4 regions of the Streptomyces sp. NPDC004327 genome follow, and region 3 is predicted to be linked to each of the others. Evidence: riboswitches for the same ligand, from Rfam matches in the RefSeq annotation. Region 3 holds a riboswitch; each other region holds the start of a gene.
The links. Region 3 has a riboswitch for cyclic di-AMP ahead of ACFYU9_RS14755 (C40 family peptidase). Riboswitches for the same ligand answer to the same signal wherever they lie in the genome.
Positions count from the first base shown of each region.

Region 1: it holds a riboswitch for cyclic di-AMP, as region 3 does, so the genes downstream of both, ACFYU9_RS29580 (M23 family metallopeptidase) here and ACFYU9_RS14755 (C40 family peptidase) in region 3, are expected to answer to the same signal.
Region 2: it holds a riboswitch for cyclic di-AMP, as region 3 does, so the genes downstream of both, ACFYU9_RS23800 (M23 family metallopeptidase) here and ACFYU9_RS14755 (C40 family peptidase) in region 3, are expected to answer to the same signal.
Region 4: it holds a riboswitch for cyclic di-AMP, as region 3 does, so the genes downstream of both, ACFYU9_RS17800 (peptidoglycan DD-metalloendopeptidase family protein) here and ACFYU9_RS14755 (C40 family peptidase) in region 3, are expected to answer to the same signal.

Region 1 covers NZ_JBIAME010000009.1:320,454-323,650, reverse strand. Annotated here, with positions in the region: gene ACFYU9_RS29590 (M16 family metallopeptidase) at 1-113, shown strand, start outside; gene ACFYU9_RS29585 (M16 family metallopeptidase) at 140-1,507, shown strand; cyclic di-AMP (ydaO/yuaA leader) riboswitch at 1,703-1,867, shown strand; gene ACFYU9_RS29580 (M23 family metallopeptidase) at 1,880-2,650, shown strand; gene ACFYU9_RS29575 (GntR family transcriptional regulator) at 2,812-3,197, shown strand, end outside.
Region 2 covers NZ_JBIAME010000006.1:646,195-649,391, forward strand. Annotated here, with positions in the region: gene ACFYU9_RS23790 (MFS transporter) at 1-118, shown strand, start outside; gene ACFYU9_RS23795 (PP2C family protein-serine/threonine phosphatase) at 185-1,405, shown strand; cyclic di-AMP (ydaO/yuaA leader) riboswitch at 1,617-1,763, shown strand; gene ACFYU9_RS23800 (M23 family metallopeptidase) at 1,775-2,860, shown strand; gene ACFYU9_RS23805 (aldo/keto reductase) at 2,985-3,197, shown strand, end outside.
Region 3 covers NZ_JBIAME010000004.1:103,192-106,388, forward strand. Annotated here, with positions in the region: gene ACFYU9_RS14745 (8-amino-7-oxononanoate synthase) at 1-594, shown strand, start outside; gene ACFYU9_RS14750 (ATP-binding protein) at 759-1,199, shown strand; gene ACFYU9_RS14755 (C40 family peptidase) at 1,298-1,774, opposite strand; cyclic di-AMP (ydaO/yuaA leader) riboswitch at 1,778-1,975, opposite strand; gene ACFYU9_RS14760 (hypothetical protein) at 2,291-2,596, opposite strand; gene ACFYU9_RS14765 (ATP-dependent Clp protease proteolytic subunit) at 2,600-3,197, opposite strand, start outside.
Region 4 covers NZ_JBIAME010000005.1:27,450-30,646, forward strand. Annotated here, with positions in the region: gene ACFYU9_RS17795 (SGNH/GDSL hydrolase family protein) at 1-291, opposite strand, end outside; gene ACFYU9_RS17800 (peptidoglycan DD-metalloendopeptidase family protein) at 467-1,438, opposite strand; cyclic di-AMP (ydaO/yuaA leader) riboswitch at 1,443-1,608, opposite strand; gene ACFYU9_RS17805 (tyrosine-protein phosphatase) at 1,985-2,782, shown strand; gene ACFYU9_RS17810 (DUF6126 family protein) at 2,801-2,950, opposite strand; gene ACFYU9_RS17815 (helix-turn-helix domain-containing protein) at 2,969-3,197, opposite strand, start outside.

The DNA.
Region 1 (3,197 bases), on a different contig from region 3:
AGACCCGCCTGCGCCCGGACAACCGCGCCGTCCTGGTCTACGAGCCCGTGAGCCAGGCCGACGACGCCGACGACGCCGACGACAGCGACGAGGAAGAGGGAGCGGAGCAGTGACCGACGCTGCCGCGTCTTTGACGAGCATGGACTTCCACCCGCAGCCCCAGCCGGGCATCGCCAAGCCCTGGGCCTTCCCGGCCCCGGAGCGCGGCGCGCTCGACAACGGCCTGACCGTGCTGCGCTGCCACCGTCCCGGCCAGCAGGTGGTGGCCGTCGAGATCTTCCTCGACGCCCCGCTGGACGCCGAGCCCGAGGGCCTCGACGGCGTCGCCACGATCATGGCCCGGGCGCTGTCCGAGGGCACCGACCGGCACTCCGCCGAGGAGTACGCCGCCGAGCTGGAGCGCTGCGGCGCCACGCTCGACGCGCACGCCGACCACCCCGGCGTCCGGGTCTCCCTGGAGGTCCCGGTCTCCCGGCTGCCCAAGGGCCTCGGCCTGCTCGCCGAGGCGCTGATCGCCCCGGCGTTCGCCGAGTCCGAGGTCGAGCGCCTGGTCAACAACCGGCTCGACGAGATCCCGCACGAGACGGCCAACCCGGGCCGCCGCGCCGCCAAGCAGCTCTCCAAGGAGCTCTTCCCGGCCTCCGCGCGGATGTCCCGGCCGCGCCAGGGCACCGAGGAGACCGTCCGGGCGATCGACGCCGCCGCCGTCCGCGCCTTCTACGACGCGCACGTGCGGCCGGCCGCGGCCACCGTCGTGGTCGTCGGCGACCTCACCGACGTCGACCTGGACAAGGTGCTCGCCGAGACCCTCGGCGCCTGGAGCGGCGCGCCCGCCGCGCCCCGCCCCATGCCGCCCATCACGGCCGACGACACCGGCCGGGTCGTCATCGTGGACCGCCCGGGGGCGGTCCAGACGCAGCTGCTCATCGGCCGCGTCGGCGCCGACCGCCACGACCGCGTCTGGCCGGCCCAGGTGCTCGGCACGTACTGCCTCGGCGGCACCCTCACCTCCCGCCTGGACCGCGTCCTGCGCGAGGAGAAGGGCTACACGTACGGCGTGCGCGCGTTCAGCCAGGTGCTGCGCTCGGACGGCGCGGGCCACGGTGCCTCGATGCTCGCCATCAGCGGCTCGGTGGACACGCCCAACACCGGCCCGGCGCTCGACGACCTGTGGAAGGTGCTGCGCACCCTCGCCGCCGACGGCCTGGACGACGCCGAGCGCGACGTGGCCGTGCAGAACCTGGTGGGCGTCGCCCCGCTGAAGTACGAGACCGCGGCCTCCGTCGCGGCCACGCTGGCGGACCAGGTCGAGCAGCACCTCCCGGACGACTTCCAGGGGCACTTGTACGCGCGCCTGGCCGAGACCGGCACGGTGGAGGCGACCGCGGCCGTGGTCAACGCCTTCCCGGTGGACCGGCTGGTCACCGTCCTGGTCGGCGACGCGTCGCAGATCGAGGAGCCGGTGCGGGCGCTCGGCATCGGTGAAGTGACCGTGGTCACCGGCTGATTGAGCCGCTGTCACGAGGACCCTGGCGACCTGGTTCGTCAGGGTCCTTGCCATTTGTCCGTATTACGGCTAATGATCTTGAATGCCCTGTGGCATGTCTTACAAACTCACGAGTCTGTTTGGTGATTGACGGAAGATCCGCCTAGCGTCGACGCGACTGTTCGCCCGTTGCACGACGCCGCGCCCGCGGCAAACGGACAGTCATCGCCGAGTCCCCGCAAGGCGCGAGCCTGGGGAGCCGGGGACCCATACGCAGTCCCTGGGGTGAATCGGACGCCTTCGCGCACGCGGAGGGGCCCGTAGGAGACCTTCCTGCTCCGAACCCGTCAGCTAACCCGGTAGGCGAGAGGGAAGGAAAGGATCAGCCACTACATGGCGTTCACCCGTGCCACCGGGAAGCATCGTGCTCCGAGTCGTCTGACGCGCCGTGGCGCGGGCATCGCCGGCGTGGCGACCCTCGCGACCACCGGCGTCATCGGCACCCTCGCCTCCCCGGCGCTCGCCGCCGACACGGAGAGCACTTCCCTGGAGGACACCGGTCTCACCCAGGTGATCACCGAGGAGTCCCTCGCCGAGCACGTCGACGCCCAGGCGGCCGCGCAGGAGAAGGAGGCCTACGAGGCCGCCGCCCGCGTGAAGGCCGCCGCCGAGGCGAAGCGCAAGGCCGAGGCCCGCGCCAAGGAGATCCGCGAGGCCAAGGAGCGTGCCGCCCGTGAGGCCGAGCGCAAGCGCCTGAACTCCTTCCAGGCCCCCGTCGCCCACTCGTACGTGTCCACCGGCTACAACACCGGCGGCTCGCTCTGGTCCTCCGGCCACCACTCCGGCATCGACTTCCACGCCGCCTACGGCACCACGGTCGTCTCCGTCGGCTCCGGCACCGTCGTCGAGGCCGGCTGGGGCGGGGCGTACGGCAACAACATCGTCATCCGGATGAACGACGGCACGTACACCCAGTACGGCCACCTCTCCGCCATCCGCGTGTACGTCGGCCAGAAGGTCACCCCGGGCGAGCAGATCGGCGTCTCCGGCTCCTCCGGCAACTCCACGGGCCCGCACCTCCACTTCGAGGCCCGCACCAGCCCCGAGTACGGCTCGGACATCAACCCGATCACGTACCTGCGCGCCCGCGGCGTCGACGTCTGACGTCCCCCGGCCCAGCGTGAGGAAGCCCCGGCTCGAACGAGCCGGGGCTTTTTTCGTCCCCGAATTACCGGCCGGCATCGGAAATTCCCGCGTCCTGCAATAGAGTCGCCGGACAGGCGCCACCCGACGGGGTTTCGCGCGGAGAAAAGCGGAGGTCGGACATGCGCATTCCCGCGCACTCGGTATGCACGGCGATCCGGGACGACATCGTGTCCGGGGTGTACGCGCGGGGAGCCAGACTGACGGAGGAACAACTCGCCCGCCGCTACGGCGTCTCCCGCGTCCCGGTCCGCGAGGCGCTGCGCACCCTGGAGTCCGAGGGCTTCGTCGTCACCCGCAGGCACGCCGGTGCCCAGGTCGCCGAACCCGGCGAGCAGGAGGCCGCCGACCTCCTCGACATGCGCTCCCTACTCGAACCCCTGGGCGCCGCCCGGGCCGCCCAGCGCCGCACCGACGCCCACCTCAAGGTGCTGCGCGGCCTGGTCAGGCTGGGGCAGGAGCGGGCCCGGCACGGCCGGAGCGAGGACCTGCGTGCGCTCGACGGCTG
Region 2 (3,197 bases), on a different contig from region 3:
GCTGGTGCTCTGCGCGGTCGGCCTCGGGTGCGCGGCGGCCATGGCGGCGCTCGCGCGCGGCGGGCGGCTCGCCGTACGCCAACCGGCCGAGGAGGAGTCGCCGAGCCGGGCCGGCTGACCGCACCCTGGGGAGGGCGCGGGTACGTCCGCGGCCCGGACCCGGGACCAGGGAGCGGAGCACAGCGTGGCGCGAGCGGCGGTGCGGCGCGGGCCGGGGGACGACACCCCCGGCCCCGACCCCGGCCCGTACCGGGGCGCCCGCACGTTCATCCGCGCGCTGCCGCCCCTGCTGATCGTGGGCGGGGTGCTCTACGACCTGGCGACCCCGCCCACCTTCACGGCGGCGCCGCTGTTCTCGGCGGCGCCGCTGATCGCCGCGCCGTTCTTCTCGACCCTGATCACGCTGCTCACCGGCGTCGCCGCGGTGCTCGCCAGCATCGGCCTGCACTTCTACAACGGGACCGTGGACGAGATCCCCTCGCTCACGGAGACGCTGACCGTGGTGACGGTCGCGGCGCTCGGTCTGCTGATCAACCGGGTGGTGCGGCGCAGCGGCGAACGGCTCGCCTCGGCGCGGGAGATCGCGGAGACCGCGCAGCGGGCGGTGCTTCCTGCGCCCGCCGGGCGGATCGGCGGGCTGCGGATCGCGGCCCGGTACGAGGCGGCGCGCGCGGACGCCTTCATCGGCGGCGACCTGTTCGCCGTGCAGGACACCCCGCACGGGGTCCGGCTCGTGGTCGGCGACGTGCGGGGCAAGGGGCTGGAGGCCGTGGAGGCGGTCACGGTCCTCATCGGCGCCTTCCGGGAGGCGGCCGAGCAGGAGGCGAGCCTGGAGGGCGTGGCGGCGCGGCTCGACCGGGCGCTGGCACGGGAGGCCACGCGGCGGGAGGGCCTGGACGCCGTCGAGGGGTTCACGACGGCGGTGCTCGCCGAGTTCCCGGGCGGTCACGGAGGTGTCGTACGGGTGGTGAACCGCGGGCATCCCGAGCCGCTGCTGCTGTACGAGGACGGGGGCGTGGCGCTGCTGCGGCCGAGCGAGGCGGCGCTGCCGCTGGGGATGGGCGACCTGGCGGCGTGGCCGGACCGGGTGGACGAGACGCCGTTCCCGGCGGGCGCGACCCTGCTGTTCTACACGGACGGCCTGTCGGAGGCGCGGGACGCGGGCGGTGTCTTCTACGACCCGGCGGTGCGGCTCGTGGGGCGGCTCTTCCCGGGGCCGGAGGAGCTGCTGGACGCGCTGGTGGCGGACGTGCGCCGGCACACGGGCGGGGACTCCACGGACGACATGGCGCTGCTCGCGGTGAGCCGGCCGGCGGTGGGGCGGCCGGAGTCGCGGCGGACGATGCCGGTGGTGCCGCCGGAAGGCCCGCCGATTGTCCCGCCTGGCGATCCCGAGGGCTCATGACGGGGTGTAGTCGATGGATCTCCCTCCGATAACAATTGACGGAATGTCAGACTCCTCTTGTGACCTGAGCTTTTTCTGAAGGGGTCTCAACTCGGGCGATTCCCTCTCAATTCAGTGAATGATCAAGAGGAACAGCTTGGAATCGAGTGCCCGTGTCTATTAACGTTCGATAACGCAGCGCGGTCGTCCCAGCCGTCGCAAGAGGCGGCACCGTGCGCACGCGCCGAATCCCGCAAGGGAACCGGGGAACCACCACTTGGGGTGAATCGGGCCCCGCCGCACCCGTGCGGCACGCCCGTAGGAGACCTTCCTGCTCCGAACCCGTCAGCTAACCCGGTAGGCGAGAAGGAAGGAAAGGAGAGCGCCTCCGTGGCCTCCAACACCCCCGCTCCGCATACCCCCTTCGCCTCCTACGACGCCCCTGGCGCGGGTGGCACGGACGGGGCGGCCGAGGAGTGGAACCCCACCGAGGACTCCCTGCGGGCCCAGAGCCGTTCCGGCGGGCGCCACCGCGTGGTCAAGCAGCGCTCCAACTTCGCCCGCTCCTCCACCGTCCTCGGCGTCGGTGTCATCGCCGCCGTCGGCGCCGGCGGCCTCGCCTCCGCGCAGGCCAAGCCGCCCGTCTCGATCGCCCTGCCCGACCTGCCGGACGTCCACCTGCCCGACGCGAGCGAACTCCCCGGCGTCGGCGCGCTGATCGGCCACGACGACAACGGCGACAATGCCGACACCGCGGGCAACGGCAACACCCAGCCGCTCACCGCCGTCACCTACACCGCCGGCGAGGGCGACACCGCCGGCGCCGAGCAGACGAAGACGGCCGCCGACGCCGGCGAGGCCCTGCGCGCCCGCATCCTCCAGCAGGCCGAGCAGCAGCAGGCCGTCGCCGACGCCGCCGAGAAGGCGAAGGCGGAGAAGGCCGCCGCCGAGAAGGCGGCCGCGGAGGCCGCCGCCAAGGCCACCGCCGCGGAGAAGGCCGCCGCCGAGGCGAAGAAGAAGGCCGAGGCGGAGGCCGCGGCGAAGGCCGAGGCCGAGCGCCTGGCCAAGCTCGCCGCCAGCTTCTCGCTGCCGACCTCCTCGTACACGATCACCTCGACCTACGGCGAGGCCGGCTCGATGTGGTCCTCCGGCTACCACACCGGCCTGGACTTCGCCGCGCCCACCGGCACCCCGGTCAAGGCCGTCCACAGCGGCACCGTGAAGTCGGCCGGCTGGTCCGGCTCCTACGGCTACCGGATCGTCCTGGAGCTCGAGGACGGCACCGAGGTCTGGTACTGCCACCTCTCCTCGATGACGGTCTCCGTCGGCCAGTCCGTCGGCACCGCCGACACCATCGGCCGCGTCGGCGCCACCGGCAACGTCACCGGCCCCCACCTCCACCTGGAGGTCCACACGGGGTCGGGCGACCGCGTGGACCCGGGCGCCTGGCTGCGCTCGAAGGGCCTCAGCTACTGACCTCCCGCGGCGCCCGCCTCCGGCCACCGGCCGGGGGCGGGCGCCGGCGTGTTCGGCCGGCGCCTCGCCGTGACGGGCCCGGGCGGCCGGAATAGGCCCGGTGGCGTGGAGGGTTGATCAATCCATGACTTCTCTTCGCCGACTGGGCGACTCCGACCTGCACGTCTTCCCGCTCGCCCTCGGTGGCAACGTCTTCGGCTGGAGCGCCGACGAGGCGCAGTCCTTCGCCGTCCTCGACGCCTACGCCGCCGCGGGCGGCAATTTCGTCGACACCGCCGACGTCTACTCGGAGTGGGCCGAGGGCCACGAGGGCGGCGAGTCCGAGACCGTCATCGGC
Region 3 (3,197 bases):
GCCTGCCGGGAGCACGGCGCGGGCCTGGTCGTGGACGACGCGCACGGCTTCGGCGTCCTCGGCGACGGCGGGCGCGGGGCGCCGCACGGGGCCGGGCTCGCGGGCGCGCCGGACGTGGTGGCGACGCTGACGCTGTCCAAGTCGCTGGGCAGCCAGGGCGGTGCGGTCCTCGGCCCGGCCCGGGTGATCGAGCACCTGGTCAACGCGGCCCGCACCTTCATCTTCGACACCGGCCTCGCCCCGGCGGCGACGGGCGGCGCGCTGGCGAGCCTGCGGCTGATCGCCGCCGATCCGGGCCTCGCGGCCCGGGCCCGTACGGTCGCGACGACCCTGCACCGCCGGCTCACCGAGGCCGGCCTCACCGCCGCCCACCCCGACGCCGCCGTCGTCTCGGTCCGCGCGCCCGGCCCCAACGAGGCCCTCGGCTGGGCCGCCGACTGCCGCGAACTCGGGCTCGCCGTCGGCTGCTTCCGCCCGCCGTCGGTCCCGGACGGCATCTCCCGGCTGCGGCTGACCGCGCGCGCGGACCTCACCGACGCCGAGATCGAGCGCGCGGTGACGACGATCGTGCGGACCGCTCCGCAGGGCGCCTAGCGACCGCCACGCGGCCGTCGGGCCGCCCGTCGCACGGTTCACCGCTTCGGGCGACAGATATCCGTATAACTTGGTGGATCGCCGCCCAGGGCGGCACGATCGGTGGCACTCTGGCGCGAAGCGCAATCCGGGCCCGGCCCGGAGGGGAAAGGGACAGCGTCGCCATGGCAGACCACCAGGAAGCAACCGTCACGCTGCCGAGCGACCCCGCATCGGTCTCCGCCGCCCGGCGGTACGTCGCCGAGGTGCTCGTCTCCTGGGGGCTCGGCGGCGCTGCGGACGCCAGCGAGACGGCCGAGGCGGTCCGGCTCATCGTGTCCGAGCTGGCGACCAACGCCGTCCAGCACACCTTCGGGCAGTCGCCGACCTTCACGGTCGACGTCCGGCTCGACCGGGACGAGCGGCTGCGCGTCGGGGTGACGGACAGCCACCCCCGCTGGCCCAAGCGCCTGCCGGCCGCCGTCCAGCAGGACAACGGGCGCGGCATGATGATCATCCGCTCGCTGGCCGCCGAGGCGGGCGGCCGGCTGTCGGTGACGCCGACGGCCGAGGGCGGCAAGACCGTGTGGATCGAGCTGCCCTGGCCGGCGGCGGTTCCCGGCTGAGACGGTCCTACTGAGACGCGTCCGCTGAGACGGGCCCGCTGAACGGGCCCGCTGGGGCGGGTTCGCTGCGACGGCCCGCTACGGGGCCGGCCGGCGGGTCAGCGGACCCGGCCGTAGAGGACTCTGGAGGTCCAGATCCGTTCCAGCTTCACCCACGATCCGGTCTTCGGCGAGTGCCAGATCGCGTTGTTACCCGCGTAGATCCCGACGTGGTACACCCTTCCGCCGGAGTGGAAGAAGACCAGGTCCCCCTTCTGGCGGCTCGCCGCCGAGATGTGACGCGTGGTGTTGTACTGCTGCTGCGCGGTGCGGGGCAGCGTCTTGCCCGCCCTCTTGTACGAGTAGAGCGTGAGACCCGAGCAGTCGAACCTGCTGGGGCCTGATGCGCCGTACCGGTAGGGCGATCCCTTCTTGGAGGCGGCGATGCTCAGCGCCGTGTTGGCGTACGAGCTCGCGGCCTGGGCCTCCGGCGCCGCTCCTGGGGCGAGCAGCGTGCCGCCGACGGCGGCGAGAGTGAGAGCCGAGACGGCTCCGGCCCGGGACAGCAGGGACGGGACATGAATCTGCGCAGTCATGCGCAACCCTTCGTCAGCCGCCTGTGAAGGATGACCTGTCGGGTTCGGGCAGGCGAAGATGCCCGGCCGCGGCTGCGGCTTCACCCCAAGGAACGTCCCACTGGCCCGGACGTCCCGTACTGCTCGGGTCCTCCACTCCTGCCGATCCACTCCTGTCGACCAGACATCCGGGACGGCGGCAGGACTCGGCGTCCGCCCGGACCGCCCCGCCTCGGGTGGCGGGGGCTTGTCGTCGACAGGGATCTTGACCCACGTCCTGGCCGAAATCCGAGTGGAAACGGCGATATGTGAGGCTCCTCACGACTGATCCATTCGGGTGGACAGTCAGGTTTGGTGATCGTCCGAGATGTCCGCGACGAGTCCTCCACCAGGGGTGGAACGCCCTGTTCCGCCAGATGCGTACACCTGTTGCGCAACATAGCCGAGCTCTATGTCGATACGTCGACTACGCCGAACGGGGGAGCGATTCTGCGGTCCCGCTGGCCCGAGTGGACCTCGACACGACACGCCCCCGTGTCAACTCACCGGGCTTCGGGGCACGGTGACGCGGGCCGCGCGGCGCTCACCGTCCAACACCCGCAGCGCGCGGGCGAGTGTGTCCGCGTGCACCTCGCTCTCGCCCCGCGCGTGCATCAGCGTCAGCGCCTCGCGCAGCGCCGCCGCCCGCCCGACCAGGGCCTGCGCGGCCCGCAGCGCTCCATAGGTGTGCGAGGACCTGGCGGGATTGATCCGCCCGAGCAGATCGACGACCTCGAGGTACGCGTCGACGAGTTCACCCTCGGCGCGGGTGAGCGCGGGCAGCGGCGGCAGGTCCGGGACCACGGCTCACCGCTCCCCGTGACCGTCGGCCGCGGACTCCCGGCGGCTGCGGACCACCTGGTCCACCAGGCCGTACGCGAGCGCGCCCGGCGCGTCGAACACGGTGGTCCGGTCGATGTCGGCGTCGATCCGGGCCCGCTCCCGTCCGGTGTGCTCGGCGAGCATCCGGGAGATCAGCTCCCGCTGCCGCAGCAGCTCGCGGGCCTGGACGTCCAGATCGCTGGGCTGCCCCTGCAACGGCTCGTCGAGGGAGGGCTGCTGAAGGACGATCCGGGAACCCGGCAGCGTGAGCCGGCGCCCCGCAGAGCCCGCCGCGAGCAGCACCGCGGCCGGCCCGACGGCCTGGCCGAGGCAGATGGTCTCCACCTCGCACGAGACCGTGCGGATCGTGTCGTAGATCGAGGTCATGGCGCTGACGGAGCCGCCGGGGGAGTTGATGTAGAGGCTGATCACCCGCTCCGGGGCCGCGTAGTCGAGATGCAGGAACTGGGCGATCACATCGCCCGCCGCGATCTCGTCGACCGGCGTGCCCAGGAAGACGATCCGCTCCTCCAGGAGCTTCGCGTAGGGGTCGAGGGTGCGGGTCCCGGAGCCGGTGCGCTCC
Region 4 (3,197 bases), on a different contig from region 3:
GATGTCGTTGCCCCCGGCGCAGAAGGTCACCAGGTCCGGGGCGAGTTCCTTCGCCCGCGGCACCTGTTCCGTGACGATCTGGTCGAGAAGGCGCCCCCGTACGGCCAGATTGGCGTAGCGGAAGGCGTCGTGCTCAGGCAGCTGGTCGGCGAGCAGGACCGCGAATCGGTCCGCCCAGCCGACGAAATTCCCGTCGGGCCCGGGGTCTCCCACGCCCTCGGTGAAGCTGTCACCGATCGCCGCGTACGACCCGAATGCGTTCTTGTCTCGTGATCTCGAATCGTCTGCCACGGGACCACATCTTTCCCTTACGCGTGTGACCTACGCGACCGTAAGGAGGGGTTGACGGCGGGTGACATATGCCACGAGGTAAAGATCACGTCAAGCAGGAATAAGCGGGGCCATCGGTGATGGCCCCGCTTATGGTCCGTCAGACGCTCCAGAAGCGTCCGAAGCGGCAGACGCGTCAGATCGCGACGCCGTGCTGGCGAAGGGCGGCCAGCGGGTCGATGTCGGAGCCGTAGTCCGGCCCGGTGCGCATCTCGAAGTGCAGGTGCGGGCCGGTGACGTTGCCGGTGGCGCCGGAGAGGCCGATCACCTGGCCGGCGGTGACGGTCTGGCCGGCGCTGACGGAGATCGAGGAGAGGTGGCCGTACTGCGAGAAGGTGCCGTCGGCGTGCTGGATGACGATCTGGTTGCCGTAGGCGCCGCCCCAGCCGGCGGAGTAGACGGTGCCGGGGCCGACCGCGTGGACGGCCGTGCCGGTGTCGGCGATGAAGTCGACGCCGGTGTGGTAGCCGGAGGACCACATCGCGCCCGGCGTCTTGTACGCGGTGGAGATGCCACCGCTGACGGGGACGACCCAGCCGGTGGAGGAGGTCGTGCCGGTCGACGCGGAGGACGACGAGGCCGAGGAGGAGGAAGCGGCGGACGAGGAGGAGGCGGGGGCCGCGGCCGGCTTCGCCGTGCGCTCGGCACTGCGCGAGGCGCGCTGCCCGTCGGCGGAGGACTGCGGGGCGGCGGTCGTCGCCGGGTGGGCCTTGGCGTGGTTCCTGCCGCCGAGGACCAGCTTCATGCCGGGCAGGATCAGCGAGGGGTTCTCGCCGACGACCTGGCGGTTGTCGCGGTAGAGCTGGTGCCAGCCGCCGGCCAGGTGGTGCTCGGAGGCGATCTTCGACAGGTAGTCGCCGCGCACCACGGTGTACGACGCGGGGGCGGCGGACGCGGCGGCCGGGGCCTGGGCGGGGGTGACGGCGGCGGGGGCCGCGGCGGCGACGGCCCGCTGGGGGGCCGCGGCCGGGGCGGCCTGCTCGGCGGCGTGGGCGCCGGTCGCGCCGATCAGCGGGAGCGCGACGACGGCGCCACCCGTGCCGGCGGCGACGAACCCGCGGGTGATCGGGTTGGCCTTGGTACGGCGGTGCTTACCCTTCGCGGGCATGGCGAATTCCTCTCCGTCGCCTGCGAGGTGAGCTGTCGGGTTCGGACTGGAGATGTCCGGCCGCGCCTTCGCGCGGCTTCACCCCGAGCCGTCCTTCGAGCGTGATGCGTCGAGGGATCGGCAAAGTACCTGGGTCCCCCGCTCCTGCCTGACACGGGTGGGTGCGGATTCCGGGCGGCGGCAGGATTCGGCGGTCCGTCCGGATTGAGCGCGACGCTAGACGAGCCGGGTCGACGCGAACAAGCCATGGATTTCCGGCCACTCTTGATCACGTGAAATCCGGCCGGAATTCCGGTCACCCTGCGTCGATGACGGGCCTTCGATTTCCCTTTCCCCAAAGGAATTCGAAAAAGACGATCAGCCACGGTCCGTCACGTTTATGACGCTGCTCACGCCCCGATTCCCATCTCCCCTGCAACCAGGGCGCGTTATCACCAAACCCACAATACGGACAGATCGACCATTCCCACCCCGAGGGGGTGTGCCACTGGCATCCGACCCTGGATGATTGCCCGAGGAACCGATCTCGAGAGACCAGGAGCAACCGTGACGCAAGCGACCACCGAGCCCGAGCTCGCCGGCGTACGCAACTTCCGTGACCTGGGCGGCCTGCCGACCACGGACGGCCGGGCGGTGCGCCCCGGACAGCTGTTCCGCAGCGGCCACCTGGCACACGCCACCGAGGAGGACGCCGCGTTCCTCGCCACCCTGTCGCTGCACACGGTCTTCGACTTCCGCAACGACGCGGACCGGCGGATCGAGGGACCGGACGTGGACCTTCCGGGGACACGGAACGTGAACATCCCCCTCAGCGACCCGGCCGACGGCAAGGAGTTCTGGAACCTGGTGCGCACCGGCGACGTGGAGCAGCTGCGCGGGCTCCTGGCCGACGGCAAGGCGGCGGCCCGGATGTCCGGTTCGTACCGGAAGATGATCGTGGAGAAGACGGCCGAGCACAGCCGGGTCCTGCACGCGATGGCCGAGGACAGCGTCCCGGTCCTGATGCACTGCGCCGCCGGGAAGGACCGGGCCGGCCTGGCGATCGCGATATCGCTGCTGGCGCTCGGGGTCGAGCGCGGGGCGATCGAGGAGGACTACCTGAAGTCCAACGCCCCGCACCGCCGCTACAAGGTGCAGCGCAGCTCCACCGCCCCGGACGCGATGTCGCCGGAGGTGATGGAGCTGCTCGCGCCGCTGTTCGACGCGCGGGCGGAGTATCTGCGGGCCGCCTTCGAGGCGATCGAGACGACCTGGGGCTCGGTCGACGCCTATCTCGCCGAGGGCCTGAAGCTGGCCCCCGAGACCCGGGAGCGGCTGCGCGAGCGGATGCTCACGGAGGCGTAGCCCCGGCGCGGGCCGCCGCTACTTCGCGCCCATCGCGAAGAGCAGGTAGAGGAAGGCGGCGAAGAGGTGACCGGCGACCAGATAGGCGAAGAGCCGGAGCACCAGGCCCTTGGGGAACTTGCCCTCACCGCGCTCCTCGCCGGTGACCGGTACGGACTTCTCGGACATGTCTTTCCTTTCTGGACCTCAGCGGCGGTGCGGGGTCCCGTCGCCGAGGCACAGCTCGGCGGCGGGGCTCTGCATCAGGGTGTGGACGAAGAGCAGCTCGGCCCCGGCCTGGGTGGCGGCACCGATCCGGTGCGGGGTGAGCGAGTCGAAATGGGCGCTGTCCCCGGGATCGAGGACGTGCACCGTCTCGCCGAGCGCGAGCCGCACCCGGCCCTCCAGGACGTGGATCCACTCCTCGCCCGGGTGG